2 regions of the Sporosarcina sp. P25 genome follow, and region 1 is predicted to be linked to the other one. Evidence: riboswitches for the same ligand, from Rfam matches in the RefSeq annotation. Region 1 holds a riboswitch; the other holds the start of a gene.
What was found. Region 1 has a riboswitch for lysine ahead of CSV70_RS14005 (Na+/H+ antiporter NhaC family protein). Riboswitches for the same ligand answer to the same signal wherever they lie in the genome.
Positions count from the first base shown of each region.

Region 2: linked by a shared signal. The riboswitch ahead of dapA (4-hydroxy-tetrahydrodipicolinate synthase) and the one ahead of CSV70_RS14005 (Na+/H+ antiporter NhaC family protein) in region 1 are both predicted to bind lysine.

Region 1 covers NZ_PDYV01000020.1:32,983-48,939, reverse strand. The annotation lists gene sufC (Fe-S cluster assembly ATPase SufC) at 1-673, shown strand, start outside; gene sufD (Fe-S cluster assembly protein SufD) at 692-1,999, shown strand; gene CSV70_RS14065 (cysteine desulfurase) at 1,999-3,228, shown strand; gene sufU (Fe-S cluster assembly sulfur transfer protein SufU) at 3,218-3,655, shown strand; gene sufB (Fe-S cluster assembly protein SufB) at 3,698-5,095, shown strand; gene CSV70_RS14050 (hotdog fold thioesterase) at 5,204-5,587, opposite strand; gene CSV70_RS14045 (MarR family winged helix-turn-helix transcriptional regulator) at 5,799-6,263, shown strand; gene CSV70_RS14040 (NAD(P)H-dependent flavin oxidoreductase) at 6,443-7,420, shown strand; gene CSV70_RS14035 (glutaredoxin family protein) at 7,668-7,904, shown strand; gene CSV70_RS14030 (rhodanese-like domain-containing protein) at 8,068-8,421, shown strand; gene CSV70_RS14025 (DUF72 domain-containing protein) at 8,596-9,456, shown strand; gene CSV70_RS14020 (sulfite exporter TauE/SafE family protein) at 9,456-10,280, shown strand; gene CSV70_RS14015 (bifunctional metallophosphatase/5'-nucleotidase) at 10,286-11,665, shown strand; gene yunB (sporulation protein YunB) at 11,713-12,480, shown strand; lysine riboswitch at 12,536-12,711, shown strand; gene CSV70_RS14005 (Na+/H+ antiporter NhaC family protein) at 12,905-14,473, shown strand; gene CSV70_RS14000 (sodium-dependent transporter) at 14,634-15,957, shown strand, end outside.
Region 2 covers NZ_PDYV01000001.1:232,712-248,668, forward strand. The annotation lists gene CSV70_RS01115 (hypothetical protein) at 1-998, shown strand, start outside; gene CSV70_RS01120 (Ig-like domain-containing domain) at 1,014-1,622, shown strand; gene CSV70_RS01125 (CoA-acylating methylmalonate-semialdehyde dehydrogenase) at 1,922-3,382, opposite strand; gene CSV70_RS01130 (iron-containing alcohol dehydrogenase) at 3,416-4,591, opposite strand; gene CSV70_RS01135 (sigma 54-interacting transcriptional regulator) at 4,718-6,433, opposite strand; gene CSV70_RS01140 (TetR/AcrR family transcriptional regulator) at 6,720-7,334, opposite strand; gene CSV70_RS01145 (NAD(P)-dependent oxidoreductase) at 7,593-8,501, shown strand; gene CSV70_RS01150 (CoA-acylating methylmalonate-semialdehyde dehydrogenase) at 8,535-10,049, shown strand; gene CSV70_RS01155 (GntP family permease) at 10,158-11,441, shown strand; gene CSV70_RS01160 (transposase) at 11,567-12,172, opposite strand; gene dapA (4-hydroxy-tetrahydrodipicolinate synthase) at 12,685-13,578, opposite strand; lysine riboswitch at 13,696-13,873, opposite strand; gene grpE (nucleotide exchange factor GrpE) at 14,162-14,752, shown strand; gene CSV70_RS01175 (tetratricopeptide repeat protein) at 14,837-15,957, shown strand, end outside.

The DNA of each region.
Region 1 (15,957 bases):
GCCAAATGGTACGGGGAAATCTACGCTTGCATCAGCAATCATGGGTCACCCGAAATATGAAGTTACATCCGGATCAGTTACTCTTGATGGAGAAGACGTATTGGCGATGGAAGTAGATGAGCGTGCGAGAGCCGGTCTATTCCTAGCTATGCAATATCCAAGTGAAATCACTGGCGTAACAAACGCAGATTTCCTCCGTTCTGGAGTGAACGCACGTCGTGAAGAAGGCGATGAGATTTCTTTGATGAAATTTATTCGTGAAATGGATAGCAAGATGGAAGTTCTTGAAATGGATGAAGATATGGCAACTCGTTATTTAAACGAAGGTTTCTCAGGTGGAGAGAAAAAGCGTAATGAAATTCTCCAACTTATGATGTTGAAACCGAAGTTTGCAGTACTTGACGAAATTGACTCAGGTCTGGATATCGACGCATTGAAAATTGTTTCTAACGGAATCAACCAAATGCGCGGCGAAGGTTTTGGTTGCTTGATCATCACTCACTACCAACGTTTGTTAGACTATATCACGCCGGATAAAGTGCATATCATCATGCAAGGTAGAATCGTGAAAACGGGTGGTTCTGAATTAGCTAAGAAACTTGAAGTTGAAGGTTATGACTGGATCAAAGATGAACTAGGTATCGAAGACGAAACTGTTGGACAAGAAGCATAAGAAAGGGGACGACTCAAAATGACGGTTGAAACAACATTGGCATTGACCGAACAAGACGTCCGCTCTTATTCCGCAAAAGTGGAGGAAGCTGCTTGGATGGCAGATTTTCGTTCGAACGCTCTAGCAAAAGCTGAAGTGCTCGAAATGCCAAGACCAGATAAAACTAAAATTACAAAATGGAATTTCACAGAATTCCCTTCACATACAGTTGAGAGCTCGATTTTCGCAGGATTGGAAGAATTGCCAACTGAAGCGAAAGCATTAATCGATGACGAACAACAACAAAATATTTACGTGCAGCACAATAACACACCTGCATACCTTTCATTGTCTGAAGATTTGAAGTCACAAGGCGTTATTTTGACGGATATCTTTACAGCATCACGTGAACACAGTGAACTGTTACAGAAATACTTGATGACTGACGGTGTGAAAGTGGATGAGCATAAGTTAACAGCTCTTCACGCAGCATTGATCAACGGTGGGGTATTCGTCTACGTACCTAAAAACGTAGTAATCGAAGATCCACTACAAGTCCTTTTCATTCACGATAATGAAGAAGCATCACTGTTCAACCACGTAGTAATCGTGGCAGAAGAAAACAGTCAAGTAACATACGTAGAAAGCTATCTTTCTACTATGGACCATGCAGCAACACAAGCAAACATCGTAGCTGAAGTATTTGCTATGGCCAATGCGAAAATTGTCTACGGATCAGTCGACGTATTAGCGGAAGGTATGACAACTTATGTCAACCGTCGCGGTGTTACTGGACCTCACGCACGCATTGAGTGGGCGCTTGGATTAATGAACGACAGCAATACGATTTCTGAAAACATCACGCATTTAGTCGGTGACGGCTCATCTAGTGATATGAAATCCGTTGTGGTTGGACGCGGTAGTCAGAAACAAAACTTCACATCTGAAATCGTCCACTGGGGACTTGATACAGATGGTTTCATCTTGAAGCACGGTGTTATGAAAGAAAACTCATCTGCTATCTTTAACGGAATCGGCCGAATCGCAAAAGGGGCAACTCGTTCCAACGCGGTACAAGAGTCCCGTATTCTCATGTTAGGTGAAAGAGGACGTGGAGACGCGAACCCGATTTTGCTTATTGATGAAAATGATGTAACGGCAGGTCACGCCGCTTCAGTAGGACGTGTGGACCCACTACAAATGTTCTATCTAATGAGCCGTGGTATTACACAAGAAGAAGCAGAACGCCTCATCATTCATGGTTTCTTAGCTCCAGTTGTTAGCAAATTGCCAATCGCAGGAGTTAGAAAACAATTGACGGAGGTTATTGAAAGGAAAGTGCGCTAATGCTCAGCAAAGACATCCGCAATCATTTCCCTATATTAGACCAAGAAGTCAATGGACATCCACTTGTCTACTTGGATAGCGCTGCGACTTCACAAAAGCCTGTGCAAGTAATTGAGGCACTAGATCGCTATTATCGCTTTGATAATTCCAATGTTCACCGTGGGGTGCATACACTTGGAAATCGCGCGACAGATGGGTATGAAGGTGCTCGTGAGAAAGTCCGTAAATTCATTAATGCTAAATCCACGCAAGAAGTCATCTTCATGCGCGGTACAACAACAGCTATTAACACGGTTGCGCAAAGTTATGGCCGTGCCAATGTCTCGGAAGGTGACGAAATCGTCATTACACATATGGAGCACCACTCCAATATCATTCCGTGGCAGCAGCTCGCTAAAGAAACTGGCGCAGTGTTAAAATATATTGATTTAGAAGAAGACGGTACGTTATCACTTGATAAAGTACGGGAAACGATTACCGATAAAACGAAAATTGTTTCTATCATGTATGTTTCCAACGTTCTCGGCACGATGAATCCAATCGAAGAAATCACAAAAATTGCCCATCAACACGGTGCAGTGATGTGTGTGGACGCTGCACAAGCAGCTCCACATTTAAAAATAGATGTACAGAATCTAGATTGCGACTTCCTTGCATTTTCCGGACACAAAATGTGTGGACCTACCGGTATCGGTGTCCTCTACGGTAAAAAGGATTTACTCAATAATATGGAACCTATTGAATTCGGCGGCGAAATGATTGATTTTGTCGGGCTATACGAATCCACATGGAAAGAATTGCCTTGGAAATTCGAAGGTGGTACACCTATTATTGCAGGAGCTATTGGACTCGGTGCAGCCATCGACTTCTTGGAAGAAATCGGTTTGGACGCAATCGAACAGCATGAACACGAACTAGCTGGTTATGCTATGGATAAAATGTCTGAAATCGACGGCTTGACCATTTATGGACCAAGAGATCCTGATCAACGTGCAGGATTGGTCACATTCAACTTGGATGATGTCCATCCTCATGATGTTGCAACTGTACTCGATATGAATGGTATAGCTGTTCGTGCCGGTCATCACTGTGCACAACCATTGATGAAATGGTTAGAAGTTTCTTCAACAGCGCGTGCCAGCTTCTATCTTTACAACACCACTGATGACGTAGATCGCCTCGTGGAAGGACTTCGCACAACAAAGGAGTATTTTAACGATGTCTACTAATAAACTAGATCAACTTTATCGATCTGTAATCATGGAGCATTATAAACACCCGAAAAACAAAGGCGTTTTGGAGAATGGTAATGTCACGATTGACATGAATAATCCGACTTGCGGTGACGTCATTCGTTTAACGATGAACGTAGAAGATGACATCGTCAAAGACGTCAAGTTTGAAGGGGAAGGATGTTCCATTTCCATGGCATCCGCTTCTATGATGACACAGATGATCAAAGGTAAAACAACTGAAGAAGCAGTTAAGTTAGCACATACTTTTTCAGACATGATGTTAGGCAAAGAGTTGGACGAGTCGATTGACCTCGACGACCTAGAAGCATTATCGGGTGTCGCGCAATTCCCTGCCCGCATTAAATGTGCAACATTGAGCTGGAAGGCGATGGAAAAGGGAGTCTCTGGCGAGTCGCAATGACCTTGGCCATAGTACGAGCAATTATGGAACGGAGGAATAATAATGGCAAAACAAATGCCGGAAATCGGCGATTACAAATACGGTTTCCATGACAAAGACGTTTCTGTGTTCCGTTCAGAGCGTGGATTAACACGTGAGATAGTGGAAGAAATTTCTTCAATGAAGGAAGAACCACAATGGATGTTGGATTACCGTTTGAAATCTCTTGAGATTTTCTATAGTAAGCCAATGCCACAATGGGGCGGAGACTTGAATTCATTGAAGTTTGATGAAATCACGTACTACGTAAAACCATCTGAAGGTGCAGAAACTTCTTGGGATGAAGTACCTGAAGAGATCAAGCGTACGTTTGATAAACTAGGTATTCCTGAAGCAGAACAAAAATACTTGGCAGGTGTATCTGCACAGTATGAATCTGAAGTGGTTTACCACAATATGAAAGAAGAACTAACTGATCTAGGAATTGTCTTTAAAGACACGGATTCTGCACTTCGTGAAAACGAAGAGTTGTTCAAACAATATTGGGGTACGGTAATACCGAACTCAGACAATAAATTCTCAGCGTTAAACTCTGCTGTATGGTCTGGTGGATCATTTATCTATGTACCACCTGGCGTAAAAGTAGAAACACCGCTACAAGCCTATTTCCGTATTAACTCGGAAAACATGGGACAGTTCGAGCGTACGATGATCATCGTAGACGAAGGCGCAAGCGTTCACTACGTAGAAGGGTGTACAGCACCTGTTTACACAACTAACTCACTACACAGTGCGGTTGTTGAAATCATCATCAAAAAAGATGCATATTGCCGTTACACAACGATTCAAAACTGGGCGAACAACGTCTACAACTTGGTAACGAAGCGTGCAGTATGTGAAGAAAATGCGACAATGGAATGGATTGATGGCAACATTGGTTCTAAATTGACGATGAAATACCCAGCAGTCATCCTAAAAGGTGAAGGCTCACGTGGTATGACGTTATCGATCGCATTAGCAGGTAAAGGACAGCACCAAGATGCCGGCGCGAAAATGATGCACTTGGCACCTAACACGTCTTCTACTATTGTTTCAAAATCCATCTCTCAACACGGCGGAAAAGTAACGTATCGCGGAATTGTCCACTTCGGACGTAATGCGGACGGAGCTCGTGCCAACATTGAGTGTGATACGTTGATCATGGATAAACTATCTACTTCAGATACAATTCCATACAATGAAATCTTGAATAACAATATTTCATTGGAACACGAAGCAAAAGTATCGAAAGTTTCTGAAGAGCAGCTCTTCTATTTGATGAGCCGCGGTATTCCTGAATTGGAAGCAACAGAAATGATCGTTATGGGCTTCATCGAGCCATTCACAAAAGAGCTACCGATGGAATATGCGGTAGAGATGAACCGTCTGATCAAGTTCGAAATGGAAGGTAGTATTGGGTAAGGGTTGTTAACTCAACGTTTATGCGATATTCCTAACAGTTGAATAAAGCAACGTGCCGATTTCATGCCGATTCAATTCGGATGGTCGGCACGTTTTTTTGTATTTATCTCACTTTTTCTCAACAACAGCAATCGTACATCTCGAAACACTAATTAATTTACCTGCCTCATCCGTGATTTGGATATCCCAAACCATTGATGTGCGTCCTTTATGGAATGGAACGGCAGTAGCGGTGACGATGCCATCTTTTTTACCTCGTATGTGATTCGCATTGATTTCCAGGCCGACTGGATAATGCGTTTCGGGATTTACGTTTAAAGCAGCTGCAATGCTAGCCGCAGTTTCTGCGAGAGCTACTGAAGCACCTCCATGCAGCAATCCCATAGGCTGAATGGTTTTCGGACCAACCGGCATTTCACAGACGACTTTGTCAGGATCAAGTTCTTTAAAAGTAATTCCCAATGCGCCAATCAATGTTTGTTCTAAATCCATACTATCCAATAAATTAAGTTCTTTCATCATTTTCCCTGCCTCCATTTCAATGATATACTTCTATTACATGTATATACATGTAATAGAAGCATACTACTAAGAGTCAAGAGAAATCCAACTTTTAAAAGTATACACATACATATATATTAGAATAAATTATCAAGACGGCTGAAACATTGCGATCTTCATTGTAAGGAAAGAGGTGGACATCATGACAAAAGAGTTGGATCAAGAGCAAGCAAATTATATTATTGACGTGTGTGCTAGTGCAAATCTTCGAACGGTATCTGGTTCACTAACGCAACTGTACAATCATTTATTGAAACCTACTGGATTGAAAATCACTCAATATTATATGCTCGGCAATATTTATACATCGCCAGATATTTCGATTAGTAAATTAGGCGAGATTATGTTGTTGGATCAAACGACTGTTACGCGTAACTTGAACATATTACATGATTCCGGCTTTGTGCAGATCAAGAGAGCGAAACAGGACTCGCGAACTAAAGTAGTCACGATAACAGAATTAGGCTACGGGAAGTTAAATGAGGCTACTCCTATCTGGACACAAGTGCAGGAACAAATTGAAGGCGCTATCGGCAAATCAGAGTATATGGACTTACTGAAGAAGTTGGAGTCACTACAGAAAGTGATTGATGAATTTAAAAGTTGAACCACATAAAAATGAATCTTCATTCATAAAATGATTGACAACTCAAAAAAATCAAGTAAAATACATGTATATACATGTATCAAAGAATGAATATTTTTGAAGAGTAGCAGTGTACGTTCTTTACAGAAATACATTGAACACATTTTGAAAGCGCTTACGACAAAAGGAGAGTGTTACTGATGAATTTAGTAGAATTGAAAAAGAGTATGAGTCTTCCGGTGATCGCATCCCCGATGTTCATTATTAGTAATCCTAAGACGGTGATTGAGCAGTGTAAAGCAGGAGTAATCGGTTCTATGCCTTCTCTAAACGCAAGACCGGTTGCCCAATTCGAAGAGTGGTTGATCGAGATCACAGAAGAATTAGCTGACTACAACGCAAAAAATCCTACTAAACCAGCTGCGCCATTTGCGATCAACCAAATCGTTCACCGGTCTAATGAAAGATTGCAGGAAGATATGGAACTATGTGTGAAGTATAAAGTTCCCATCATTATTACATCTCTAGGTGCAAGAGAAGACGTCTACGAGGCAGCCCATAGTTATGGCGGAATTGTATTGCATGACGTGATCAATAATATGTTCGCAAAGAAAGCAATTGAAAAAGGTGCAGATGGTTTAATTGCAGTCGCTGCAGGAGCGGGAGGGCACGCGGGTCCTAAAAGTCCGTTCGCACTCGTTCAAGAAATCCGTGAATGGTTCGATGGGCCACTGGCACTTGGAGGTTCTATAGCGACTGGCGGAAGCGTATTGGCAGCCGAAGCTATGGGGGCAGACTTTGCATACATCGGGTCACCTTTCATCGCTACTGAAGAAGCGAGAGCAGTTGAAGAATATAAACAGGCAATCGTAGACGCAACTTCGGATGATATTGTGTACAGTAATTATTTCACTGGAATACACGGAAATTATTTAGCTACGTCCATTCGTGCTTCGGGCTTAGATCCAGATAACTTACCGGAAAGTGATCCTAGTAAAATGAATTTTGGCGGAGATGCAGGCCAAAAAGCTTGGAAAGATATTTGGGGCTGTGGTCAAGGAATCGGTATAATCGATAAAGTACAACCGACAAAAGATTATGTTGCACAATTAGCCAAAGAGTATAGTGAAGCAAAGGATAAGTTGGTAGGCGATAGAGTGAATACAGCGAGCAGATAAGAATATTGCGTAAAATTAAAACGTCCATAGAATCATGAAAAAACAAGTATGGTTTAATTCAGACATGCTTGTTTTTTCTATTGATATGTAGTGTTTGTGAATAGATTTGGTTTGCATTCGGTTAAAGAAGTAAGTAGCCTGCTCTTCTTTAAAGACAAACACCTTCGCGTCTAAGAATCAATTGATTGATTTTATACCTAGTGGGGTATATACTACATGTATAAACGAATGGAAAGGAGTTTTTCATATGAATGAAAAAGCAACTGTATATGTATCCTCTACTTGTCCTTATTGTACGATGATGACAAATTATCTTGATGAAATCCATGTGCCTTATGAGACGATCAATGTCTCTACAAATCCTGCAGCGGGAGAACGTCTCGTGGAATTAACAGGACAGATGGGCGTTCCGCAAACTCAGTTGAATGGAAAGTGGATTATCGGCTTTGATCCAGCAAGTATTCACGCTGCACTAGATGCATGAATAAATTCCAGCAGATTTTATTCAACCGAAGCTGTACAATCCAATCAACAGAAGAAATGGAAAAGAAATTATTTCCGCGCTTTTGTATCGGCAACATAGCGTTTGCGGTGATGGGCGTGATTCTCGTCATCATAGAATGGACTCACTAAAGGAGGTACGCATTATGGGATGGATCGTCATAGCACTCATCGTCGGCTTAGTCGTTTGGCGAATGAAGCCTGCAAAAGGTGTGCATTCAATCACGACTGAACAATTAAAAGCTAGAATAAAAGAACAGAACGTCCAGTTTATCGATGTGCGTTCACCGGCTGAATATAAAGGACGCCATATAAAGGAATTTAAGAATATCCCATTGAATGTGCTTTCGAATAAAATGGGAACGCTGAAGAAAGATCAAGAAGTTATTGTCATCTGTCAAAGTGGCATGCGTAGTTCGAATGCAGCAGGCCAACTGAAAAAAGCAGGATTCTTGAATGTAACGAATGTACGTGGTGGAATGAATGCGTGGCAAGGGTAAATAGTAAAGAGGCGTCTCGAGAATTCTATCTCGAGGCGCTTTTTACTTGGAAATACAATTGATCGGAACCTAGGAAATATAGAGAATAGTAAAATCAAGTCAAGAAGTACGGTTTTTCTAAAAATACATAAGATATGATACACTAAGCTAAAGATAATAAGAGGAGGTCTTTCCATGATACATGTTGGTCTGACAGGGTGGGGAGACCATCCGAGCCTATATAATGAAAATACAGTCGCAAATAAAAAACTACTTGACTATAGTAAACACTTTCCAATCGTCGAACTAGATTCGACGTTTTATGCTATACAATCAAAGAAAGTCATGGATAAATGGACAGAGGAAACGCCTGCTAATTTCCAATTCATCGTGAAGGCGTATCAAGGCATTACAGGTCATCAGCGGGGAAAGTTACCCTATGATTCTGAAGAAGAGATGTTCTCGCTGTTTAAACTGTCGATGACATCGTTTGTTGAAGCGGGGAAGCTCGCGATGGTACTGGTACAGTTTCCGCCTTGGTTTGATTGCAAGAAGGAAAACGTTGATCGCATTCGCTATGTGCATGAACAATTACAGCCGTTACCGATTGCTGTGGAGTTTCGCAATCAAACGTGGTATTCTCCAGCTTATCGAGAAAAAACACTCGACTTTCTAAAAGACTTGCACATCATCCACGTCGTTTGTGATGAGCCACAAGTAGGGGACGGCAGTGTGCCTCTAGTCCCCGTTGCGACTGATCCGAAAGTGCTGTTACGTCTCCACGGGCGCAATGATAAAGGATGGGTCAATACAATGGGAGATAGTAAGGCATGGCGTAAAGTTCGCTATCTTTATGATTACAATGAAAAAGAGTTAGAGAGTATGAGTGAAATCGTTAAACATCTTGAGAAACAGACAGAAGAAGTATTTGTCATCTTTAATAATAACTCCGGCCAGCATGCCGCGAAAAACGCCAAACAATTTGCAGGATTACTCAACATAGAATACGGTCAGCCTCTCACCAAGCAAATGGATTTGTTTGAGGAGGATCACTAATGGAGTTTGTTGTACTTGCTTTCATTGGTTTAGCATCGGGTATTATCGGTTCGATTGCTGGCCTGGGTGGCGGAACAATTTTGGTTCCTGTCACATTATTTGTCGGATTAAATTTAGGAATGATACCTGATATTACACCACAAAGTGTAGTGGGCTTGTCGGTCATCATGATGATTGCGAACGGACTTGGATCGACACTGTCCTATATGAAAGTAAAGACAATTGATTATCGTAGTGCCATTTTATTTTTCGCTGCGAGTATACCTGGGATCGTACTCGGTGCGCTAGTCAATAAAAGCGTAAGTTTGTCTTCATTTAATTTATATTTTGGTATATTGCTCATTGTTTTATCTACACTGTTATTAACGAGGAAATATTTGAAACCGATTAGATGGTTTGTGGACAACGGAAAAAAGATCAAATTTACTGATCCCCAAGGTAAAACGCATATCTATGGATACCCAATTTGGTTTGCTATCCTATTGGCGTTGTTCATTGGATTTACATCGGGGTTATTCGGAATTGGTGGCGGTACGATGATCGTGCCGGCAATGATTTTACTCTTCTTGTTCCCGCCACATGTGGCTGTCGCGACATCCATGCTGATGGTATTTTTATCAGCAATCGTCAATTCGATTTCGCATATTTCACTCGGTCATGTGCCGTGGCTCTATACGATTCCTGTTGTGCCGGGAGCCTATTTCGGTGGAATGCTCGGAGCCTATTTAAATAGCAAAATGAAATCAGAGACATTAGTTTTAGTCATACGCATCATTTTACTCGTCTTTGGACTACATTCCATTTATGAGGGGATTTGGGGTTGACACATATGAAGGAAACAGTAGCGACGATTCATATTTATCATACGAATGACATCCATAGTCATTTCGAAAATTGGCCGCAAATTCATCACTTTCTTAAAAAGCGGAAGCAACTAGCGGAAGCCAATGGGGAGTCTTATTTTCTATTTGATATTGGAGACCATATTGATCGGTCACATCCGTTTACCGAAGGAACAGAAGGTAAAGGAAATATCGAATTATTAAACGACGCAGGATATGACGCAGTAACGATTGGCAATAATGAAGGAATCACCATGTCTAAGGAAGCGCTGAATAGATTATATGAAGACGCGCACTTTGATGTAATGCTCTGCAACTTGACTGAACTGGATGGTAAGCTGCCGTACTGGGCGAAAACGTCCAAGGTATTTGAGACTACAGAAGGTGTGCGCGTCGGTGTCATAGGTGCCACGGCGCCATACTACGCGTTTTATGAACAACTTGGCTGGAGCGTAGGCGAACCGCACACGGCGTTGCAGGAAATGGCACGCAACTTGCGTCCGCAATGCGATGTCATCGTTTGTCTTTCGCATTTAGGCATCAATGAAGACCGTCTTTTGGCTGCGCAATGTCCGGAAATCGATGTTATTTTAGGTGCACACACGCATCATTTATTACAACATGGTGAATGGATCGATGACACATTACTTGCGGCAGCAGAAAAGTTTGGTCATTATGTCGGTCATGTTCAAGTTGATGTAGACCGTATGACAGGTCAAGTCGTTCATATGAAAGCAGAGGTTTTTCCAACACAGATGATGGAAATGTCAGAAGCGGATATTGAACAAGTGAATAGCTTATTTGCTAAAGGAGAAGAGGCTCTAGAAGCTCCAGTATTTTATAATCCTGCACCATTATCACAGCGCTTAACAGGAGATAGTCCATTATCGTCGCTGTTTGGTCGCGCATTACTTACGTATCTCGATGCCGACTGTGCACTATTCAATGCAGGGATTTTCCTTGGTAGTTTAGGTAAAGGGTGGGTGACGAAAGGGGATTTGCATTCTTTATTGCCACACCCTATCAATCCTTGCCTTATCCATCTGGATGGTGCTGATTTGTTGACGATCTACGAGGAGTCACTTGATCCAAAGTGGACAGAACTTCCGATAAGAGGTTTAGGATTTCGTGGTACGCTGATGGGTAGCATGATACATGAACATTTATACCGCAACATGGACGGAAAATTATTTGCAGGCAATCGTTTGGTGGAGCCTGGTGAAATGTATACGTTGGCCACACTTGATATGTTCACGTTCGGCTTTTTCTATCCGTTATTAAAGGAAGCGAAAAAAGAATATATCATGCCAGAAATGATTCGCGATATTCTCGGTTGGTATGGAAGAAAATATTTCAATGAGCGCTAGTTATGTCCGCCTCTTATTTCGCATAATGTGAAGTAGGAGGCGTTTTCATGCGGTTTTATACGAATCAGAAACGACCAAAGAAATTTAATTATGGCAAAACTATACTGCGCTTTGTCATCCCGACTATTTTGGTGGGAGTGGCGATATTTTTCTATACGGTCAATAAACAGTTAACGCCAATCTATACACAATATGCCGAAGTGCAAACGCAGAAAATAGCTAGTCACGTTATCAGTCAAGCTATTAAAAATCGGTCCACGAGTGTCTACGATGTTAATGAAATTATCGAAAATATTCCCGATAATACGACAGATACGGTGACGACTAAATTTAACGCAGAAATCATCAGCCAAGTCATGTCAGAAATTCATCAACTCGTAGAAGATCATCTAGAGCGTGCTGAAGGCGGAGATTTGGATATGTTACCGCCACTCGGAGATCTCGAGTATAATCCAGATCGCATGCAAAAAGAACAAGGTATCGTGTTCTTCGTTCCACTTGGGCAAGCGACGAATATACCGCTAATCGGTAACTTGGGACCGAAAATCCCTATACGTTTTCATGTCGTGGGTGATGTACATGCGAACGTTGAAACAAATATACGGGAATTCGGCATTAACAATGCGTATGTAGAAGTGAATCTGATGTTGCAAGTGAATGTACAAATCATAGTTCCGCTAGCGACAAGTAAGAGTGTCGTAGAACAGGAAATTCCTATCGCAATGGGATTAATTAGAGGGAAAGTACCTCAAATCTATTCGAAAGGAGAGCAAACGCCAGCACAAATCGAAGTCCCACTTGAGAAGACGGAGTAAATGGGTGTTGTGAACAATGTCGATTATTGCTACACTAAGTATAGAAGAATATCGAGACTTACGTAGAGGCTGCATTGTTTATGAGTACCTGGCGAGAGAGTGACATCTATGACCGCGAGCGAAAGGAGGCAATGCCGAAGTTTGAGAAGAGTCAACTTCTCAAGTTGGGGTCATTTCGAAGAGGAATGACACTGTCATACAGCGATAAATGTATGGAGAGCTACAGTTGCCAATTGTACTGCGATTTATTCAATACTTTGCTTTGACCAATTGACTGGCCGACTCCTACACGTATGCTACTGCCTGTGGGGTTGGCTTTTTTATCGGGAAATTTTGGAATTACAAGATAGTATCTGCTTTCCACTCTTCGAAAGATCTTCTGCATTTCGATATCATCTAGCAACTAGAAAGAGGAGGAATTACAATGATCGGAACATGGGTCTCTATTTTGCCTCCTATTATCGCCATCGTGATGGTGTTAGTGACAAGGAGAGTATTATTATCATTAGGAGCGGGAATTGTTACAGCGGCTTTACTTTTAGCGAACTTTGCTCCATTTGAGACACTGAAAGGTATATGGAAGGCCATGACAGTTTCATTTTGGGATGGCGGGCTTAATACATACAATATATTTATTATGCTATTTCTATTATTACTAGGTGTCATTACGGCATTCGTCAGTCTATCCGGAGGAAGCGCCGCTTTTGCACGTTGGGCAGTTACTCGTATCCGTACAAAACGTGGAGCCAAGCTGTTGACGATGGGGCTTGGGATTGCAATTTTTGTGGATGACTATTTCAATGCTTTGGCAGTTGGACAAATTGCAAGACCAATTACAGATCAGCACAAAATCTCTCGTGCGAAATTGGCCTATTTCATCGACTCTACGTCGGCACCCATCTGTGTCGTGTCGCCCATCTCAAGCTGGGGCGCATTCTTGATTGGACAACTTGCGCTTATTTTAGGTACGACGGCAGCGGTGAGCTATTCACCATTAACTGCATTCGTTTTGATGGCACCGATGAACTTCTATGTCATTGCGACATTGTCCATGGTCTTCTTCTTTGCTTGGACGAATAATGACTTCTTTGAGATGAAGAAGCATGAAGATCGCGCCATGAACAAAGGTGAACTATATGACCCAAGTAAAGAAATCCCAGGTCAGTTGAAAGAAGAATTCCCTGAGCATACGCATGGAAAAGTTCGCGATTTGGTTGCGCCGATCTTGACGTTAATTGCGGTGACACTCGGCATGATGATTTTCACGGGCTATAAAGAAGCAGGCGTTTTCGATATTTGGGCAATATTTGAAAATACTGATGTACCGTTCTCTCTAGTAATTGGTGGTGTTACAGCTACTTTGCTAGCTATGTTGTTATATATTCTACAAATGAAAAAGAACGAAACTGCAAGTGTATCATGGATGGGCCGTGCATTGATTAGCGGAGTGAGAGCGATGATGCCTGCTATTCTTATTTTGATTTTCGCTTGGGGATTGACTGAACTAATCGCTTCCCTCGATACAGGTCTATTCCTTTCTACGATGGTAGAGCGTATGAATATTCCTGTCACTTTCCTTCCGGTATTGATCTTCGTATTAGCAGGATTAATGGCGTTCTCGACAGGCACTTCATGGGGTTCTTTCGGTATTTTGATGCCAATTGCGGGTACGATCATGGTCAATGCAGCACCTGAACTATTATTACCGGCATTGGCGGCAGTACTTGCAGGCGCGGTATTTGGTGATCACTGTTCACCGATTTCTGATACGACTATACTTTCTTCTACTGGAGCGGGTTGTAACCATATGGATCACGTATCCACACAGTTACCTTATGCGCTTGTCGCAGCTGGTGTAGCTGCAATTGGGTACATCGTTCTCGGAGTGACTGGTTCTGTCTGGATCGGTTTAGTAGCTGTTATTATTACTCTGATAGTTTTATTTACGTATTTGAGCACTAAAGGTAAGAAACGCTCAGAACAAATAGCATAGTTTCCCTTTTAGACTAAGAGTGATAATTACTTCATTCTTAGTCTAAATTTGTTTTGACATCTCTAATTGGGCTGTTTATACTAAATATACAGAACTAAAGTTGTCAGAATAAATTGAATGGTGAAAGTTTTGTAAAATAACAAAAGAGAGGTGAAGTTGTATGGAGAATCGTTCACAGTGGGGAACGAGAGCAGGTTTTATACTAGCTGCGGTGGGATCGGCTGTAGGACTCGGAAACATTTGGCGCTTTCCTTATGTCGCTTATGAAAATGGCGGCGGCGCATTTTTTATCCCGTACTTATTTGCACTTTTAACAGCTGGTATTCCGATTCTGATCATGGAATTCACGATTGGTCATAAATACCGTGGATCAGCCCCACTATCATTCTTCCGTTTGAATGGTAAAAAAGCTGAGTTTCTAGGTTGGTGGGGGATTTTTGTATCCTTCGTTATTTCTACCTATTATGCCGTAATCATTGCATGGGCCATGAAATATACCGTCTACTCATTTAGTTTATCGTGGGGAAAAGACCCGGAAGGATTCTTCTTTGGAGACGTTCTGAGCTTAGCCGATAACCCTGGGGAAGTTGGAGGACTCGTTGGAGGCGTAGTACTACCATTGCTCCTTGTCTGGGTGATTTGTTACATCATCTTAATTGGCGGCGTCAAGAAAGGGATTGAGTTGGCGAATCGGATATTTATTCCTGTTCTTTTCCTACTCTTCTTATTTGTCGTCATCCGTGCCATCACACTTGATGGAGCCATGATTGGACTGGATGCGTTCTTTAAACCAGATGTCGATAAGTTACTGAACCCCCGTGTATGGGTTGCAGCGTATGGACATATCTTCTTTAGTTTATCGATCGCGTTTGCAATTATGATCACGTATTCTAGTTATTTACCGAAGAAATCGGATATTACAAATAACGCCTTTATTACAGGTTTTGCTAACTCTTCTGTCGAGTTACTGGCAGGTATCGGAGTGTTCGCCGTACTAGGATTCATGGCAACAAATCAAGGAGTAGATGTAGCAGACGTAGCTACTGCAGGTGTAGGGCTTGCATTCGTCGTGTTCCCTGAAATTATTAATCAAATGCCAGGATTAAATGGCCTGTTCGGTGCATTCTTCTTCCTGTCACTGACACTTGCTGGTATCACATCACTCATCTCGATTTGTGAAACGTACATTGCAGGTATGTCAGATAAATTCAATATTTCAAGACGTCGCTCGGTGACGATCGGTATTGGACTTTCAGCAGTCATCTCCATGCTGTATGCAACGAACGGGGGGTTATACTTCCTAGACGTGGCAGATTACTTCATCAACCAATTTGGTATCGCGGTCATCGGTTTAGTGGAAGTTATCTTACTAGCTTGGGTGTTCAGAAAACTCGGATTGTTCGAACAGCATGCGAATGCAGTATCAGATATTCGTCTTGGCTGGTGGTGGAAAGTATCGTTATCATTCATCACACCGTTAGTAT
Region 2 (15,957 bases), on a different contig from region 1:
AAAATGGACAATCCTTTACATTGAACTTTAAAAATACGATGTTGAAGAATTATGAAAGTAGTTCACCAGTGAAAACAAAAGATGTACAAAATGGAACAGTTTCAATTGGCGGAATTGCATCCGCAAGTTTAGGGCAAACATCATTTGCGGAGTCAGATGTCCAAGCGGGTAATCGTTCAATTACTATGACTTTAACTAATGCAGAATGGGACGCTACAATCGAAACGAATGCTAGCAAAAAAGCGGCATTACTAAAAGGATTTGTAGTGACTGACCAAACGAAAGAGTGGGCGATTGCATCTTCTGCCATAGCGAAAGATGGTAAGTTTATTGTGAATGGCAAAACACTTGTTATACATTTGCCTAAAATTCCCAGTTATTCTATTGTACGAGATCAAAAGATAGCAGTGACGGTTCCAAAAAGTGTGCTTAGCAACTATAAGTACGATATAAAAGTTAATCAAAGTTTACTTATTAGCGTTCCAGCTATTCAATCTGAACAATCATTTGCAGATATACTCGATTCAGGATTAGCTGATTATATCGATCAAGTTGGAATAGGCAATATTCGTATTGAAGTTCCAAAGAAAGTAATTCAGAAGATTTTCACGTATGCGGCTCAACTAGGTAACAACACGCTTACTACTGTCGAAGTAGAAGCCGATGCATTTGCGAAGAAGGCAGTAGCGACGATTCATTCTGCAGATGGGGAAGTAACAAAAGAGTCGGAAGTTAGAATGAATGATAAATTTACTTTTGTATTTGATGATGTTCAGCCAAATAGTACACTGGAAATTGTGGTGTATGATGATTCGGATACGGTGATAGACTCTTCATTCAATAAAATGGTTGCAGGAAATAAAATCTTTTCGGACCTTCCTGCTAGCCCACTTGAAGGCAGTTACTCATTATATTCATTGCTGACAGAGCAATCTTTATTGTCAAATATACTTAAATACTATTCACTCGAAGACTTGAAAATAGGAACAACCAATTAAGGAAGGTGAAGATTAATGAAAATGTGGAAACGATTCTTTTTATCGACAGTACTGATGTGCTTGGTAACTTTGGTCATTGTCCCTGCCGCTTCAGCAAAGTCATTCCCATCTAAATCAGTCCATGATGCTATGAAATCATGGAGTATTAAGTTCAGCCAACAGGTTGAACCGGGCTCTGTAACCGAAGCCAACATTTATATAATGGATGGCAGTAAAAAGCATGCTGCTTCCGTACAGTTATTAAGTGATGGTAGGACGATTAAAATAACACCAAGAACATCTTACGTATCTGGAAAGATATATCAGCTAGAAGTGTCAGATGAAATTCGCTCTACGAAAGGTGAAACGTTGAGTAAGAAAACAACTATGCCTTTTGAAGTAACGGATCCATTAGCAGCTATTGAAACCATACACTATACTTCTGGTGAAGGTTTGCATCACTTCAAAATTACCGCAAAACCTGAAGTCCACGCGGTCAAGATTAACGGGATTCCACTTCGTCTGACAGGATGGAATGAGTTTACCCATACGTTTAATAATCTAAAAGCAGGTAGCACAGTTACAATAAAAGCCTATAGCGAGACGAATAAAACGCTAGAAACGAAGACGTATAAACTGGATTAAAACGTATTAAACATGTTAATGACTAGTGTGAAGACGGTATGCTACCGAATTCACACTAGTTATTTTTAATTTAGTAATCAGTTCAGGTAGATACTCAAATATGTATAGATTGACGATATGATACGAGCTGGGTTTGTGGAGTTGTGTAAATATGTTGCAATTTATTAAAAGGCAAAGAGAGAGTTTATAGAAATTCTCTCTTTGCCTTTTTTGATTTCGGTTTTAATTTGGATCTGTCACTTCATTAGTGAGAAAGAGAAGTTTACTGTATCGGGTAACGCACTTCGATGATTTTTTACTTATTCCCAACGCCCCGTAAGTACTTTCTGACGTGTATAGAAATTCAGTCCGTCTTTACCGTTCGCATGAAGATCGCCATAGAAGGAATCTTTCCAACCGGAGAATGGGAAGAAGGCCATAGGTGCAGGTACGCCGATATTTAATCCGAGCATTCCTGCGTCAATATTTTCGCGGAAATTGCGTACGTTTCCACCGTCTCTTGTGAAAATACATGCGCCGTTACCGAACTTGGATTTATTCGATAAGTCGATCGCTTCATCCAAGTTTTTCACACGGCTGATCGATAGGACAGGGGCGAAAATTTCGTCTTGCCAAATCTTCATTTCGCTCGTGACATGATCAAAGATCGTAGGTCCGACAAAGTATCCTTTTTCTTTAGCTGCACTGTCTAGGCGACCATCGCGAACCATTGTTGCGCCTTCATTTTCACCAGTCGCGATGTATTGTTCTGTACGTTCTTTATGCGTGTCACGAATGACGGGTCCAAGGAAGATTCCTTCGTCCAAACCGTTTCCGATTGTGAGTTCATTTGCTCGATTGAGCAATGTTTCAACAAATTCATCTGCAATGTCCTCTTCAACAGCGACGACTGAACATGCCATGCAACGTTCTCCGGCTGAACCGAATGCTGCGTTGATGATTTGTGTGGCGGCATTGTCTAAGTTCGCATCTTTTAAGACGATGGAGTGATTTTTTGCTCCCGCTAGTGCTTGAACGCGTTTTAGATTATCTGTTCCGCGTTTGTAGACGTATTCTGCAACGGGCTGAGAACCTACGAATGAAATGGCGGCGATCTTTTCGTGATCTAGAATACTATTTACTACGTCGTGTGCTCCGTGCACAATATTGAATACCCCTTTAGGTAATCCGGCTTCTTCGAGTAGTTCAGCTAAGCGGTTTGCTAGCATCGGTGTGCGCTCGGACGGCTTGAGTACAAATGTATTTCCTGTTGCGATTGCCATCGGGAACATCCAGCATGGCACCATCATCGGGAAGTTGAATGGAGTAATTCCGCCAATGACGCCGATTGGATAGCGATAGGTTCCAGATTCCAAACCTGATGCGACGGATGGCAAGTTATCACCCATCATCAACGTAGGGGCTCCTGTGGCAAATTCTACACATTCAATTCCGCGTAGTACTTCACCGTGCGCTTCAGTAAGGTTTTTTCCGTTTTCGACTGTGATAATTCGAGCGAGTTCATCCCAGTGATCGACTAATAGTTGCTGATATTTGAATAGAATACGTGCGCGACGTGGAACGGGTACTTCTTTCCAAGTAACAAATGCTTCGCTAGCTACTTGTACTGCGCGATCTACATCTTCTTTTGTTGAGATGGGTACGTGTGCGACGACTTCTCCAGTGGCAGGATTATATACAGGCTCTGTTTGGTCTGTCGTAGCAGATACCCATTCACCGTTAATATAGTTTTGTACTGTTACTGTTGAATTTGTTGTCATATAGATGGCCTCCTAGTGTAATTACATATTCTATTAAAATTGGTATTCATAACATACTTGATATAGCTCTGCGATTTCTTCTTTTGAGGGTGTTTTAGGATTATTGCTAGGGCTTCCGCTGGCGATCGCGTCTGTAGACATTTTACTGATAGCGCTTACAAACTCTGCACGTGGAATTCCCCATTGTTCAAGATTCGGGATAGCTAATGCTTTACATAAATCCTTCACTGATTGTACAGCGATTTCTGCGGCAGCTTCATCTGATACTTGTTCTGCTTCGGAAGAAAAGATCCGGCCGATGTCTGCCAATCTATCAATACATGCATCTTTGCTATATTCCAGTATAGCAGGTAAAAGCATCGCATTCGAGAAACCGTGTGGCACATCAAATAGGGCACCAATGGGCCTAGACATTCCATGGATTAAACAAACGGATGCATTGGAAAATGCACTTCCAGCTTGAAGCGCAGCGAGTGACATACCTTCTCTAGCTTCGATGTTTTGACCGTCCGTGAATGCTTGATACAAATTCTTTGAGATTAACTTGATTGCGGATAATGCCATCATATCTGTCATCGGATGAGATTTTTTAGATATGTATGCTTCAATGGCGTGACTCAGTGCGTCTACGCCGGTCGCTGCTGTTACTTTTTGAGGAGAAGAGAGCGTCAGCAATGGATCGACGATGGCTACATTCGGCATGAAAGCAGGCTGTTTAATCATCATTTTCACTGTTGTTGCTGAATTCGTGATGACGGTGACGTCTGTGGCTTCTGAACCGGTTCCTGCAGTAGTTGGAATCGCGATGTGGGGTACAGGTGCTATTTGTGCAATTTTCTTCATGCCTACGTAGTCTTCGATGTTTCCACCGTTAGTCGCTACTACTGCAACTGCTTTCGCCGTGTCGATACAACTTCCGCCACCTAATGAAATAATCAAGTCGCATGTTTCATCTTGATATAATTGAAGTGCATCTTCTACATATTGGTCATTGGGCTCTGAAGCTACACCAAGGAAGACTACACTTTTAACAGAGTGTTCCAATAATTCACGCTGACACTCTTCTACGTATCCGAGATTCTGCATGATTTGGTCGCTGATGATCAGTGCTTTCTTACCGAGATGTACAGCTTTTTCACCAATCTGTGCAAATGAATTTTGCTGGTACAGTATGGTGGGTGGCATTTGAAACGTTTTGCAAGTTTCCATCAGGTCAGCTCCTTACATTATAATACGTGTAATAAAGTAGGACGTTTAAAACAGTAATAAAAAAGTGTAGCGTCTAGGCTACACTTTTATTAATAAACAGAGTGTAGCATTAAGGCTACACTCTAGTCAAATATTAAATTTTCTCATTTTTTTGTATAACGTCGTTCTGTGGATGCCAAGCAGCTCAGCGGTCTTTGATTTATTGCCGTCTGTTTTATCTAGTAAATCGATAATCATCTTTTTTTCTTCTGCGTCTTGTTTCTCTCTGATATTTTCCAATGTGTGGATATTTTGTCCATCCACGATTAGTTGGGGTAAATCTGTTACGTCGATGCTATTGGAATGAACCGTGCTGACTAAGTGTTCTAGCACGTCAATCAATTCTTCGATATTGCCTTTCCATTCGTAATTCATTAAGTACGTCACAGCCGAAGTGGTAAAAGACTTCTCGGGTATTTTATGTCTGAAACATATTTCCTGCATATAGTGTGACAGTAAATAGGGAATGTCTTCTTTCCTGTTGCGAAGTGCAGGAATGGTCAGTTGCAACGGATTTAATTGGGCATATAACTCGGAGCTGAATGCATCACTTTCGGCTAATTCATATAAATTTTGTGTAGAAGAAATAATGAGTTGGACAGGGAAGCCTTCTGGAGCGTGTCGTAAACAGTCCAGTAACTTCATTTGTAAAGTCATAGATAATGCTTCTATATCTTGTAAGTAGAGTGTGCTTTCGTTACCGGAAGTGAGGATTCCATGCATGCCGAAAAGCTGTTCGTCCACGTTTTTTAAGACCTCTACCGTACAGTGTATGATCGTAAATGGTTTTGATGCGAGTGGGCTTAATAAGTGAATGCTTTCTGCGAATGCCTTTTTCCCGGTGCCTTTTTCGCCTGATAGTAAAACGACAGCTTGTGTCCGTGCAGCAGTCCGCGCTTTTCTTTTCAAGTCGGATATCGCTTCACTCGTTCCGATAATTTGATTGAGACTCGAAAAGCCTTCTGATGATAGGGGAGGAAGTTCTGTATCGGCCATGACTTTCTGCAGTTGCAATCGTTCATAGATCCGGTAGATGTCCGAAACCCCTTCAAAAATGAGCATGCCGATTGCTGCGACTACTTTGCCATTTTTCCAAATAGGGATTCGGTGAACGACCATGTCTTGCCCTTGTATATTTTGTAGAACGCCTCTTTCCGGAATGCCTTTTTGGACCGTTTCATGTAAATTCGTGTTTTCAATTACGTCTGTTACATGCCTTCCCATTGCCTCGGATCTAGGTACACCTGTGAATTTGCTATATGCCTCATTGAATTCGATGATGATCCCATTTTCATCGACTACCGCAATACCTTCATACGCTTTTTCAAGAATAACAGATAAAATATCCGTCACTTTGTCATTTTGTATATAGCTTTCCATCAGTGCCGTTAGCCCTTTGAAGATTTCTTTTTGCGTTAGGAGGCCTGTGAGCATACCTTGTTGATTTTTCACCATATAGACAGCCGGATTGTCGGATTGAAAAGGGAGTTCACTCAACAATGACTGCTCATCTATTTCAGCTACTTGCGTGAAGAACATCGTCTCGAGCAACATATGTTTGTCACGGCCACTGACGAATTCTTCCAGTATATGGTTTGGAGTCATCATGCCAATCGGTTTATGATGTGAATCGACAACTGGAAGAAATTCAAGTTTCAATTCCTTCAAAACTTTAGCCGCTTCTAGCAATGTCTTATCTGATTGGATGACCGAAAAGTTTTCATTCATCCAATTCGCTACAGACATCCATTTCTTATCGTTTTCAAATTGTATGAGTGTATGAATAAATGCGTCTTTAAACATTAGAGCCTCCATGAGATATCTATTTTTACGTTGTGTTAGTTAATTATAGCTTGAAAATTATACATGTGCACGGGACTGAATGAAGGGAGAATGTATTTCGAACTTGCAGTAAAAACACCTTCCATAAAAATCGGTAGAAGGTGTTTGGAATTTACTATAGTTGAAACCGAATGCATTCGAGTGGTTTCTGTTGTGCGTGAAAGAAACAATAGATCTTTACGGTGAAATAGCTAGCGATCAGTAAAGGGAGTCTGTTCTGTCATTACACTCTCGTAAAAGATTTATTTCATTCACTATCACATTTTAGTCCATCTAACACTACGGAAGTAATACAGTGAATTTCTACTACAGGATCCAGACGTTCTCTAAAAATGATCCAATCGTAGATCGTTCCGCGCATGCAACGTGTGACGAGCATTGAAATCTCATCAACCGAAAGCTCTCGTTTAAACTCATTTCGTTCTACTCCTTCTTCTACATAAGAGCGAATGATTTGATACAGTTGGCGATTTTGGTCAGTTAAATAGTGTTCATCATCTATCGTTAATGCCAGTGCGCTTGTGTAAATCGTATGAATGAAATCTTTTCCTAAGACATCCCTTAAATACGTCATTTGGCCTTTATAAAAAAGAAGAATTTTTTCTGAAGCCTTGAGATCAGCGGGAATGCTAGGAATGAATGATAGATAAAATTCATCGATATCTTTAAATTTTTCTAAGAAGACATCATATTTCGAATTAAAATGAACGTAGAATGCCCCTTTGGAAACGTTACATGCTTTTGCGATACTTTCTACCGTTACATTATCGAAACCTCTTTCATGGAAAAGCTCTAGGCCTTTTTCTAGGAGGTTTTTCTTCGTCTCTTGCGCTTTTAATTGACGGGGTGTAAGTTCTATCATGTTCTGTTCCTCCTTTACCATGTTTGTTAACAGGATACCATGTTAGCAGGTTTATTTAAAATTTTTAGAAAATGGGTTGACTAATTGGATAATTCTAGATACTATTGAGTGACTGTAGTATGTGACTACGGTATGTGAAATAAATTAAGGATCATTATGTAATTATTAATCGTTTACAAATTGTTAGGTTTCTATATTTTTTTATTGTTAATGACAACGCTTACATTTTTATGAGCGAATTAAAAAGGAGGAATATGTATGGCGAATGAAAAGAAGATTGGTTTTATTGGGCTTGGAAATATGGGTTTCCCGATGGCGCGTAATTTATTGAAAAAAGGCTACTCCGTTTACGCTTTGGATATCAATAAAGAGTCGGAACAGAGCTTTGGAGAATTAGGGGGGCATGTGGGTCTTACCACTGCTTCGTTACTCAAGGAAGTGGATCTCGTTTTCACCAGTCTACCTACTCCTGCTATTGCGGAAAATGTGTATTTAGGTGAAGAGGGAATTGTGAATAGTGCTACGAAGCCAGTAGTATTAGTGGATTTAAGTACGATTTCACCTGAGCTGAACAGGAGAATTGAAATAGAGGCATTGCAACAAAATCTTGAATACTTGGGCGCGCCGGTAAGTGGAAGTGTCAGTGGTGCGGTGAACGCTACGTTATCCATTATGGTAGGTGGCGAAAAAGAAACGTTTGAATCGGTACTGCCTCATTTACAAGCTATTGGATCGAATGTATTTCATGTAGGAAAAGATCCGGGTGTTGGTACTATTGTAAAGCTCATCAATAATATGATGGCGGGTATCCACAATCAAGCAGTTGCGGAAGCTCTCTCACTAGCGAAGCTTGCGGGTGTTAATCAGGATATCGTCTATGACATCGTTAACGTCAGTTCGGGCGCGAGTACAATTCTTACGCGTAACTACAAGACGTATATTTCACAGGATGAGTACAATAAAGGTGCATTCACGACTTCATTATTATTAAAAGATTTGAAGCTTGCGAAACATGTATCAGATTCACTTAACGGAGAGCTACCGATTACTTCGCAGCTGATTAAATATTATGAAGAAGAAGTAGAAAAGGGTCATGCTCATGAAGATATGTCTTCTTCGTATTTGATGATTCAAGACAAGTTGAATCATCAAAAGCAAAACGTATAAGAGAATTCATTATAAATTAGGAGGAATAGATCTATGCAAAAAACAGATGTAAAGACGTTAACTCATTTTATTAATGGTGAAGAGGTTGAAGGCAAGAGTGGACGTTTTGGAGATGTCTTTAATCCTTCCACTGGAGAGAGGATTGCAAAAGTGCCATTGGCTTCAACAGAAGAAGTGAATGAGGTCGTGAAGCTAGCGAAAGAAGGGTTTACGCACTGGTCTAAGATTTCAGTTGGAAAACGAATGGAAGTACTTCACAAGTTCCGTGCCCTACTTGTAGAAAATACGGATCGATTGGCCTATGCAATTGGTGAAGAGAACGGAAAAACGCTCTCTGATGCAGCAGGTGAAATCTCACGTGGTATCGAGTCGGTGGACTTTGCGATTGGTGCTCCACACTTGTTAAAAGGTGAGCACTCGGTGAATGTGGGGGGAGAAATCAATTCGTATTCCATGCACAAGCCATTAGGTGTTGTAACATGTATTTCACCATTTAACTTCCCGGTAATGGTACCTGTCGCGATGAGTACGATGGCGGTGGCAGTAGGTAACGCGATGATTCTGAAACCTTCAGAAAAGGTTCCTCATTCTGCATTAATTCTTGCGGAGCTATGGTCTAAAGCGGGATTGCCAGCTGGTGTTTGGAATGTGGTCAATGGCGATAAAGAAGCTGTCGATGCCCTGCTTACGAATAAAGACGTTATGGCTGTTAGCTTTGTAGGGTCGACACCGGTAGCTGAAGCAGTTTATGAAAAAGGAACAAAAAATCATAAGCGTGTACAGGCATTTGGTGGCGGAAAGAATAATATGGTCATCATGCCGGATGCGGATATCGATACAGCGGTGAATTCATTCCTTGGCGCAGCTTACGGTGCCGCATCACAAAGGTGTATGGCAATTTCTTCTGCGATTCCTGTAGGTCAGAAAACAGCTGAAGCATTTGTTGCCAAGCTAACAGAAAAAGTGAATGAACTGAAAGTCGGAAAGTTCGATGACAAAGAAGCAGATTTCGGACCTGTGATCAGTGCTGAAGCAAAAGCGAGTGTAGTGAAATCCATCGATTTGGCTATAGAAGAAGGAGCCGTCCTAGCTGTGGACGGACGAAATCCTAAAGTAGCGGATGAAGGAGGCTATTACTTAGCACCAACGTTGCTTGATCATGTAACAACAGACATGAGTGTGTACAAGGAAGAAGTCTTCGGTCCTGCACGAATCGTGGTTAGGGTAGATACGCTCGAACAAGCGATTGATCTAATTAATGAGCACGAATATGGTAATGGCGTGACGATCTTTACCAACAGTGGAAGCGCTGCACGGACGTTCACGGATCAAATCGAAGTGGGAATGGTAGGGGTAAATGTTCCGATTCCCATTCCAGTTGGTTACCATAACTTCGGTGGATGGAAACGCTCCAGATTTGGTGAAGGGCAAATGTTTGGTCCGGATACGGTTCGCTTCTTTACGAAAACCAAAACCGTTTCTGAGAGATGGTTTGATACTTCTTATAATGATGAAAGCAAAACAGATTTCGACTTCCCAAGTAGTTAATTGACCATAAGCAGGATCGTAGTGAATATTTAACTCCGATCCTGCTATTTTTCTAAATTAAAGTCGTTTTATTTTGAATAGTACATAGTCAGTTGGAGGAGGGGTAGTATGTTAGGGATATTTATAGGTTTAGTGTTACTCATGGTATTGGCTTATAGAGGTTGGTCGATCATCTGGATTGCACCGATTTGTGCAGGAATCGTAGCATTATTCGGTGGATTAAACTTATTGGACGCGTATACGGATACATATATGACAGGGTTCGTTAACTTTGCAAAGCAATGGTTTCCGGTATTTATGTTGGGGGCAATTTTTGGGAAGTTGATGGAGTACAGCGGAATGGCCCATTCAGTAGCTATTGGAATTTCACGCGTTTTTGGTAAAGAGCGTGCAATCATTGGTGTCATTGTGGCAGCAAGTGTATTGGCTTACGGTGGTGTGAGTGTGTTCGTTGTTGTATTCGCAGTCTATCCATTGGCTCTGAATATGTTCCGTGAAGCAAATATTAGCAGACGTCTTCTTCCAGGAGCGATTGTAGCGGGGATGATGACATTCGCCATGACGGCATTGCCAGGTACACCGCAAATTCAGAATCTGATCCCGACACAGTACTTTCATACGACGGCGGCAGCGGCTCCGATTATCGGACTTGTTTCATCGGCGTTCATGATTGTCTGTTCCATATTGTATTTGAATCGTAGAGTACGAGTGTTAAGAGAAGCAGGGGAAGTTTTCGAAGAACGTGAAGAGGACTTGAATGCTGAACCACGTACGAACTATCCACATATCATACTTTCGTTATTACCTTTACTGGCTGTTATTATTACATTGAACTTTTTAAAATGGGATATTGTCATAGCCTTGGCAACGGGCATTGTTCTAATTTTACTCATTTCTATTAGAGAATTCAAAGGCTTCACAAAAGCCGTAAACAGTGGAGCGAGCGATTCTGTTATGGCGATGATCAACACGAGTGCCGCAGTAGGATTCGGAACGATTGTACGATCCGTTCCGGGCTTTGAAAAGTTAAGCGACGCGATTTTAGGAATCAATGCAAACCCTTTAATCTCTGAAGCCATTGCGGTAAACGTTTTAGCAGGAGCGACAGGGTCAGCTTCCGGTGGTCTTGGTATCACATTAGAAGCACTAGGCTCGCATTACTATGAGATTGCAACCACTACGGGTCCTGCGCCCGAAGCCTTTCACCGCATTGCATCGATTGCATCGGGTGGATTGGATTCTCTTCCTCACAACGGGGCGATCTTGACGATTTTAATTGTGACAGGTATGACCCACAAGGAATCGTATAGAGAGATGGGTGTGATCGCGATAGTGTTCCCTATGCTTTCATTGATTCCTGCGATTGCGCTTGGGATTATGGGGATTTATTGATGGTGTTCGCAAACGGTACCAGGTCCCCACACAACTTCTAAACTATTCAGACAACCCAGTGTATCGCGCCAAAAGACTTCTAATCCAGTACATTAGAAGTCTTTTGGTATTTCATTATATTGAGATTAAGGGAACGCTTCTAGAATGTCCTTACTTTTCTGGCGGTTCAAAATATCCTCTATGTCCATCAAACAATAATGCACGTAGGCTTCTGTAGTTTTCTCGAATGGTTGAGGTAGGCAGTGTGGGAGTTTTGATGTATCTAGATACGGATAAGGTGACGGTGCAGAAGAGTGATAGTAGGGGAATGTGCTGAATGGATAATCAGCCAAATGCTTGACCAAAGGTGTTTTTATTGTGATCGGATTGCGGTGAATATAGCGGCTTACAGCGAGCATTGCGTATGGAGATTTTACTTCTTTAGAATAATATCGGCCCTGATAAAGTTGTCCAATATATCCATAACGTTTAGAGTAATAATCGCTGTATTTTCGATTGATATGCCGCATGATTTTAGATAGGCTGTCTTCAGATTGAAGTAGAATATGATAGTGATTGGTCATGATACAGAACGCGAAAATTGTGAATTGATAATAGATAGATGCATGGCCTATGCATCGCATCAGATGCCACATATCATCTTCCGTGTTGTAGATGTTCTGTCGGTTATTGCCACGCATGACGACATGGTAGTTTGCATTCGGCCTCCAATTCCGTTTACGTCTTGCCATTAACCTCTCCTCCTATTATTTTGTGAATATATTGAGTATAGTGGAGAAGTTTTATTTTGGTCAAAAGAGTGAAATTGAATTTTGGAAAATGGAAAGTGCGTACGAATAACGTTATAGGTTTGAAGAATTGAATTTTTGCAGCTGTTACAGTAGAAGAATTTAATTCCTGAGTGAATTGAGTTCGAATTGTGTGAGGACCTGGTACCGTATCGTATCACAGCTGAATTGTGTTCGAATTGTGTGAGGACCTGGTACTGTGTCGGTATCACAGCCGAATTGTGTTCGAATTGTGTGAGGACCTGGTACCGTATCGTATCACAGCCAAATTGAGTTCGAATTGTGTGAGGACCTGGTACTGTGTCGTATCACAGCCGAATTGTGTTCGAATTGTGTGTGTACCTGGTACCGTATCGTAGAACCTGGCACCGTATCGAATGAATCAAAAAGCTGCTACGAGACGACCATATCATACGGTCGACTCGCAGTAGCTTAAAGTGGTTTCTATATATGGATCAAAGGCCGATTGCGGATTGGTTTCGAAGCGCTAGAAGGTCTTTTAACGATTCTACTTGTTCGTCAGGCAACGCAATCATCGGTAAACGAACGCCACCAACCGGTACGCCCGTCAAGTTCAGCGCGGCTTTTGTAGGAGAAGGGTTCGGTGCAGCGAACATCGCTTGCATGATCGGCAATAGGCCACGATAAATGGTAGCAGCTTGCTTGGTATTGCCGGTCTTGAAGTGGTGCATCATTTCTTGCATTTCATTTCCTATAATATGAGCAGAAACCGACACAATGCCTGTGCCGCCAATAGCGAGTACAGGAAGTGTAGACGCATCATCACCTGTGTAGACAAAGAAGTCATCTCCGGTATGTTCAATGATCGCCGCAACGGCTTCTAGATCACCACTTGCTTCTTTGACAGACGTAATATTCGATACGTTGTTAGCCAATCGGATAATCGTTTCGGGCAACATATTCACGGCACTACGTCCTGGGATGTTATACAGCATGACTGGTAATGTAGTCGTTTGTGCAATCGTCTTGAAGTGCTGGTACAATCCTTCTTGACAAGGCTTATTATAATACGGGACGACAAGCATAATTCCGTCGACGCCAGCTTCTTCTGCTTGGATCGTCAAGTCGATGGATTCTCTTGTACTGTTTGTTCCTGTACCTGCAATAACTGGCGCGCGACCTGCCACGGTTTGCACAGTGAATTTGAATAGTTCTACTTTCTCTTGTGCAGTAAGAGTAGGGGATTCTCCTGTCGTACCTGCGACAACTAGTGCGTCTGTTCCATTGGCTAGTAAGTGATTGATTAAGTTTTGTGTTGCTGGGTAATCGATGTCTCCTCTTTCATCAAACGGAGTAACCATCGCTGTCATAATTGATCCGAAATTCATTATTCTCCACATCCTATCATTTTATTAAAAAACATAGAGGTGGGGGCGGTACGTAATTGAACGCAAAAAGCAACAACGAGGGCTCGCTGTTGCGTTGAAATAATGAATTATTTCTTTGCACGAGATAGCCCACCATATAGTTTCCTATATGACAATCCTGCACTTGTTCAGTCCAGAATCAGCTTGGAGATCATGAGTGTCTCGCCGCTTCGGCAAATTCCCCTTTCCACAATCTTCACAGAACCTCATGATTCTCTGATTGTGTACTAATGGTTTTTGCGCCTCTATCCTTACTCCGAAATTATCGAAATAAGTGAAAGTTTAATTAATCCCTACTCTACTTGTTATCTGAAGAAATAGCAACCTTAACATTTCTAGATGAATGTTCTGTCTATCGATGCCACTTCGTGCAACAATGGGTCAACAAGTGTACGAAAGTCGCCTCATTCCTTCGACAATTCACTGCCCAGTATTGTGTTAGCCTCCAAAAAGTGCTATCTTATCAGTATAATAGCCTAAGGGTAAACTGGGCTTTTCTTGCTTGATTTATGCATTACATAAGTTTTCTGAAAAGGGGAATTCGATGAGTACTATACATGAGTCCGCGAATAACAGGCCGGAAGAGTTACAGCGCATATTGGATAAAGAATTATTACAGTTGGAGAAAATTACGATTGAAGATTTCGAAGTAGATCCTATCGAGAAGCCCGTCACACAAGAAGATTTAAAACAATTTCAGCAATTTACATCGACGAGTTTTCGCTCCCTAGAAGAATTGTTGGAGAGCAATCAAGCCGTCTTGCCCGTTGATGAGGCCATCACGCGTTTGCAAGATGAAGCATTGCAAGACCGCGTCCAAATGGCAAAACGCGCGGTGCAAATCTTTAGTTTATTTGAAGACGTGCGTCAAACGGTTGATCCTGCATCTGTCGATTTACTTGCACAATTGGATGCCGTGATGGATCAAGCGCAGCTTTTACTTGAAGAAATCGGTATAACAGAGTTACCGGTGTACGATGAGTATTTCGATGAAAGCTATATGGAAGCGGTTGGCACTATACCCGAAGAAGAAGCACAAGGGATCGAGCGTTTTAAAGTGGCGGCTGTATTCCGCAGAGCCTTTTCAATAGAAGGTCAAGTCATTCAAGATGCACTAGTGAAAACGGTTTCGTAAAAGGGGGAACGTTTATGACGAGCATAACAATTGATCAATGGGTGAGTCACTACGTACGCCCGTTTAGTAGGTGGAGGTGATTCAATGAGTTCATTTACTAACGTTCCTATGCTAATTCAGCAAATGCAACAAGAGATACGACAGAAACGTTACACGATGGCACTTGATACGATACGGGAATTGGAAAAGTTGAATGTTAGCCGCAAGCAGATTCTGTGGCATAAAGCGTTGCTTGAGAGTAAGGTCGGAAATTTGCATGTGGCATTAGCTTACCTGAAGGAACTAGATAGCGACGAGTCACATGCCATTAAATTGAAGCAAACGATTACCGACAATTGGGACACGTATACGCAGGTCATCGATGAATACAACCATGCAGTGTCGGAAATTCAGCTAGGATTTGGTGAAAACGCACTACATATTATTGATCACGCGATTCAACTGGCAGGAAAACTGCCCGTCCCGATTGAATTATATCGTATGAAAACGGTCTTGTTGGCGCGTTATGAAAGCGGTACTTTATCTCGTTATACGGCGGGGCTACCTTTGTATGTACTCGACGATCCGACTATCAAACGTGCTGTGGCGGCAGAACCTCCACGTCCAGATATCGCACGACCGGTTCCTAAACCTAGGCGCAAACGTAAGCTGAAAAAAGAGGCGGTAGTGCTATTCGCTAGTATTGCGACCGTGCTGTTAGTATTTTTCGTCTGGTTACTAGCGAATCTACTGACACAGCCTGAAACCGCTACGGAGTCACCCACTACAGCACCGGTGAAAAAACCGGCTATTACGGAGACTGTGTCTAAGAAAGAAGAGCCGGTTGAAAAAAGAGTAGAAGTGGTAGAGCCAAAAGAAGAAACGGAGCTTGCATTCGTTTCAAATGAAGCAGCGAATATGTATTATAATGAAGGCTATAGGCAATTCGTAAAGGAAGACTTCCCAGCAGCTGTTGCGTATTTAGAATACGCTGTGCGCACGGAAGAAAGTGATTACTTCACGGACGATGCATCGTACTTCCTAGCTTCGAGTTATTTACGCGAGCAGAAGTATGAAGATGTCGTGGAGGTCGCGAAAGCATTCCGTAAAGAACAAGATGTGAATTATATGGAATCACCTTACCGAGAAGGGATTCGTCTTCAGGAAAGCCGTGCTTTGTGGCAGCTCGGTGAAGAGGCACAAGCGGTTTCGATTTTGGACGAATT